2 regions of the Pseudarthrobacter woesei genome follow, and region 1 is predicted to be linked to the other one. Evidence: predicted binding sites of a transcription regulator. Region 1 holds the regulator's gene; the other holds the start of a gene.

Region 1 (2,384 bases):
ATGGGAATGCTGAGGCTCGCGTGCAGGTCGTCGCCGTCGCGGACGTAGGTGGCGTCGTTGTTGACGCGGATCTCCACGTAGAGGTCGCCGGAGGGCCCGCCGGCTGGCCCGGCCTCGCCCTGTGCGGACAGCTGGATGCGGGTGCCGGTGGCAACGCCGGCGGGGACCTTGACCGTGAGGGAACGGCGGCTGCGGATGCGGCCCTGCCCGTTGCACTCGTTGCAGGGATCCTTGATGACGGTGCCGAAGCCTCCACAGCTGCCGCAGGGGGCCGCGGTCATGACCTGGCCGAGGATGGAGCGCACGGCGCGCTGGACCTGGCCGCTGCCGCCGCAGATGTCGCAGCGCTCCGGGTGGCTGCCTTCGCGGCAGCAGGAGCCTTCACAGGTGGGGCAGGTGACGGCCGTGTCGACTTCAAGCTTCCTGTTGACGCCGAACACCGCGTCGCGGAGCTCGATCCGGACGCTGATCAGGGCGTCCTGGCCGCGGCGGATCCGGGACGCCGGGCCGGCCTGGCCGCCGGCACCGAAGAAGGTGTCGAAGATGTCCTGGAAAGCGAACCCCTGGCCCGAGTAGCTGCCGCCGCCGAAGCCGTTGTCGGTGCCGTTCTCGTTGCCCGTGGTGTCATAGATCCGGCGTTTCTGCGGATCGGAGAGCACCTCGTAGGCATGGGTGACTGCCTTGAAACGGTCCGAGGCGTCCTCCCCCGGGTTCACATCCGGGTGGAGGTTCCGTGCCAGCTTGCGGTAAGCCTTCTTGATCTCTTCCCCCGTTGCTTCGCGGGAGACTCCAAGAACGTCGTAATGGCTGCTCAAAGTTCGTATCTCTTCCTGGTTGTACTTACCTGTTAGGGGCAAGAAGTCTGGTATCGGCCCGTCAGGGACCGAGAATCCTTGAAAGGTAGCGGGCCACCGCGCGGACGGCGGCCATGGTGGTGGGATAGTCCATCCGGGTGGGGCCCAGCACACCGACCTTGGCGGTGGCATCAGGGCCGTAGCCCGTCGCGACCACCGATGCCTCCGCGAGACCGACATACGGGTTCTCCCGGCCGATGCTCACTGTCACGCCGCGCGGGTCCTCCGCCATATCGCTGAGCAGGCGGAGCATGACAACCTGCTCCTCGAGGGCCTCCAGCACGGGACCGATGCTCAGTGGGAAGTCCACGTTGGACCTGGCCAGATTGGCCGTCCCGGCCATGACCATACGCTCTTCGCGGCTGCTGACGGCCAGGGCTTCCAGCCCGCGGGCCAGCGCCCGGGCCGCGCTGCGCCGTACGGGCGGGCAACCGGCGATGACGGAGTCCAGCGACTGCGGGAGCAGGTTCAACGGGGTACCGGAGAGGCTGCCCAGGAACCGGGTCCGCAGCTCCGCGAGGGCCTCGTCCGGAAGGTCCTGCCCGACGTCGATCACGCGCTGCTCCACCTTTCCGGTGTCAGCGATCAGGACCGCCAGCACCTTCCGTGGGGCGAGCAGGACGAATTCGATGTGCCGGATCCTGGCCCGGCTGAGGTGCGGGTACTGCACGACGGCGACCTGGTTGGTCAGCTGGGCGAGGAGCCGCACGGTCCGGTCCAGGACGTCGTCGAGGTCCTCGGATCCTTCCAGCAGCGCCTGGATGGCCCGACGTTCGGCCGGGGAGAGCGGCTTGACGGCCGAAATCTGGTCCACGAAGAGCCGGTAGCCCTTGTCCGTGGGGATCCGTCCTGCGCTCGTGTGCGGGGCCGTGATGAGGCCCTCGTCCTCCAGTGCCGCCATGTCGTTGCGGATGGTGGCGCTGGACACACCCAGGTGGTGCCTTTCCACGAGCGCCTTGGATCCGACGGGTTCACGCGAATGGACGTAGTCCTCGACGATGGCGCGCAGCACTTCGAGTTTGCGCGGTTCACTCACACTGCACCTCCATTCGACGGTCCTGCGTTCACTGCCAGCCGGGGCAACCGGCCGGCACTCCGTACTCCGGGCCGGCCCGGGCCGGCCCGGGGTTAGCACTCGACATGCCTTAGTGCTAACCAGTCTAATATGAGTCGCCGCGTTGTTAGCATTGGATTCGCTCCTGGCGTTGTTCCCGGGGCTCGTGTTTTCGGGCACAGTCCGCCGTATCATTCCGAGCGCAAGGCAGTGTGTAGCAGATGTCGTACCAGAACTGGGGCCCCCAGGACCTGTCCGCCCCCGCCAAAACGGAACTGCCCGAGGTGCCGGTGGAGCGCGGCATGGTACTCGAGGACGTGCAGTCCGGCTGGGTCGGCGCCGTCACGCGCATGGAGAAGTCCGGCGGAATGTTTGTTGTGGCGCTTGAGGACCGGCGGGGCAGGTCACGGTCCTTCCGGCTCGGCTTCGGATTCCTGCTGGAAGGCCAACCGATCCGGCTGATGCCGCCGGTGCCG
Region 2 (2,384 bases), on a different contig from region 1:
CGTGGGGACGCGGTCGAAGTGGTCCTCGAGCGCACGCTTGTTGCGTCCTGTGATCATCAGGATGTCGCTCAGGCCGACGTTGACCGCTTCCTCGACGACGTACTGGATAGCCGGCTTGTCGACGACGGGCAGCATTTCCTTGGGCATGGCCTTCGTCGCGGGAAGGAACCTGGTGCCGAGGCCCGCAGCGGGGATGACGGCCTTGCGTACGGGAGCGTTGGGTGTAGTCACTCGACTAATCTAACGGAGGGACCAAAACAATAGGTAATCATTCCAGCCGCCGGGGCATGCACTCCAGGGCTGCAGCAGGTGGAGGAGTAAGCCGTCATGGCGTCCAAGGAAGAGATCCGGTCCGGCCACCGCACCCGGCGCGCCGCCCTGTCAACGGCTGAGCTGGAGAGCGCCGGGGCGGCGCTCGCACGCCACGGCCTGGCCTGGGCCTCCGCGGTTTCTCCGGGACCCGGCACCTTCGCCGCCTATCTGGGCGTGGGGTCCGAACCGCCCACCCTCCCACTGCTGACGGCGCTGCACGGGGCCGGACACCGGGTACTGCTGCCGGTCTGCGAGCCCGCGCTCGAACTGAGCTGGGTATTCTGGACGCCGTCTTCCGGGTTTGTCCGCAGCCGCTACGCCCCCATCCAGGAGCCTGCCGGGGAACGCCACGGCACAGCGGTGATGGGGCAGGTCGCAGGCATCTTCCTGCCGGCCACCGCGGTCGACTTCGCCGGCAACAGGATCGGGCAGGGCGGCGGCTACTACGACAAGTTCCTTGCGGCCCTGGTTGCCGTCCTGCCATTGCGGCCCCCGCTGCCCGACGCCGGCGCGCTGCCGCCGCTGCCGACCGCCGCCGTCGTCTACGACGGCGAGGTGCTGCCCGCCGGGAGCATCCCGGCGGAGTCCTTTGACCGCAAGGTTGTTGCCGCCCTGACACCGGCCGGGCTGATCCGGCTGCTGTGAACGCCCCGGGAGACCCCGTCTCCGGGATGATAGAATTAGCACTCAGGCCCTGCGACTGCTAAGGGACGGAACCGGCCGACAGACATGTCGGCGGTGATCCGGACCGGGCAGCACGGGACCTGATCGTTTGTCCTAGAGGAGGATTTCCAGTGCCCACCTACGCATACGCCTGCAAGGACTGCAGCCACAACTTCGAGATCGTGCAGTCATTCACAGACGGCTCCCTGACGTCCTGCCCCGAATGCCAGGGAACCCTGCGCAAGAAGTTCAACAGCGTCGGCGTAGTCTTCAAGGGCTCCGGCTTCTACCGGACCGATTCCCGGCAGGCCAAGGGCAGCACCGTCTCGCCCGCACCGGCCCCGGCTGCCGCTGCAACGCCTGCGGCAGCTTCCGCTTCCTAGGACGAATTCCCACGCGTCCCGCCGCGTTTCCGCGCGGTGGACGCCAACTTGTCCACATAGGCGCCCGCGCGACTGCCGCCAGACGGCACCGCTGCGTAGCGTGGCGGCATGTCACCTGTTTCCAGCCGACTGCAACGTCCGGCCCCCGGATACCCAGGGCGGACCCGCAGACCGCCCCGCCTGCCGCAGCGCCGACGCCTGGGCCGCTGGCTCAGCCGCAACCGGCGTCTCGCCGTAGCCCTACTGCTATGCGTCGCTGCCGGCCTCACTGTGCAGCAACTGACTCCCGAACCCGCAGACACCGTGACCGCCTTCGCCGCGGCCAGGGACCTGCCGGCCGGCAGGACGCTGGCACCGGATGACCTCGCGGTGCTGAACGTCCCCCGCGCCATTGTCCCCGGCGGCAGCTTCAGCACCAGCGCCGAGCTACCGGGCAAGCAGCTGGCGGTAGCACTTCGCAAAGGCCAGCTGCTCACCGATGCGCAGCTACTGGGGCCCGGACTGCTGGCCGGCAGCCCGGCCGGATCCGCGGCAGTGCCGCTCCGGATGGCTGATCCGGCTTCAACCCAGCTACTCTCCCCCGGTCAACTCGTGAATGTGGTGATGACGAGCGGCAACGGCTTCGAACAGCCGGCGGCGTCCCAGCTTCTGGCCGCGGCTGTGCCTGTGCTGTGGACCTCCGCGCACGGCGGGAAGGCGGGCCAGTGGCTGGCCGGTGGGGAAACGGACGGACTCATGGTTGTGGCCGCCGACCCTGATCAGGCCCGGCGGCTCGCCGGGGCCTCCACCCAGGGAAAGCTGTTCTTCGTCCTCGTTGCTGCCGTCCCCGGCTGATTTAAGTTGAGTTAGTCGGCAGCAAACTCCTGCGGAGATGTCAGGACTCCCCGTGACGGGTCTAGCCCCAGTGCGGAGGCTTCTGTTCCTCGAGCCACGAGTCGTGGTCGTACCCGCTGGGCTGGTCGCCCCAGCGCCGCGGATCGTCTTCAGCGGCCTTGTTGGGCAGCACACCGTCGGGGACCAAGGCGC

What was found. The regulator HrcA, encoded in region 1, represses chaperone genes, less so after heat shock. The targets are predictions, from matches to a motif close to TTNGCACTCGNNNNNNNCGAGTGCNAA.
Region 2: ACZYZE_RS03340 (FmdB family zinc ribbon protein) is a predicted target of HrcA. The motif match lies at 993-1,019, and genes of this name have one in related genera.

Annotation. Positions count from the first base shown of each region.
Region 1 covers NZ_JBVAYU010000008.1:92,330-94,713, reverse strand. The annotation lists gene dnaJ (molecular chaperone DnaJ) at 1-815, opposite strand, end outside; gene hrcA (heat-inducible transcriptional repressor HrcA) at 877-1,890, opposite strand; gene ACZYZE_RS12895 (DUF3097 domain-containing protein) at 2,130-2,384, shown strand, end outside.
Region 2 covers NZ_JBVAYU010000002.1:62,357-64,740, forward strand. The annotation lists gene galU (UTP--glucose-1-phosphate uridylyltransferase GalU) at 1-231, opposite strand, end outside; gene ACZYZE_RS03335 (5-formyltetrahydrofolate cyclo-ligase) at 328-957, shown strand; gene ACZYZE_RS03340 (FmdB family zinc ribbon protein) at 1,107-1,358, shown strand; gene ACZYZE_RS03345 (RcpC/CpaB family pilus assembly protein) at 1,629-2,192, shown strand; gene ACZYZE_RS03350 (AAA family ATPase) at 2,254-2,384, opposite strand, start outside.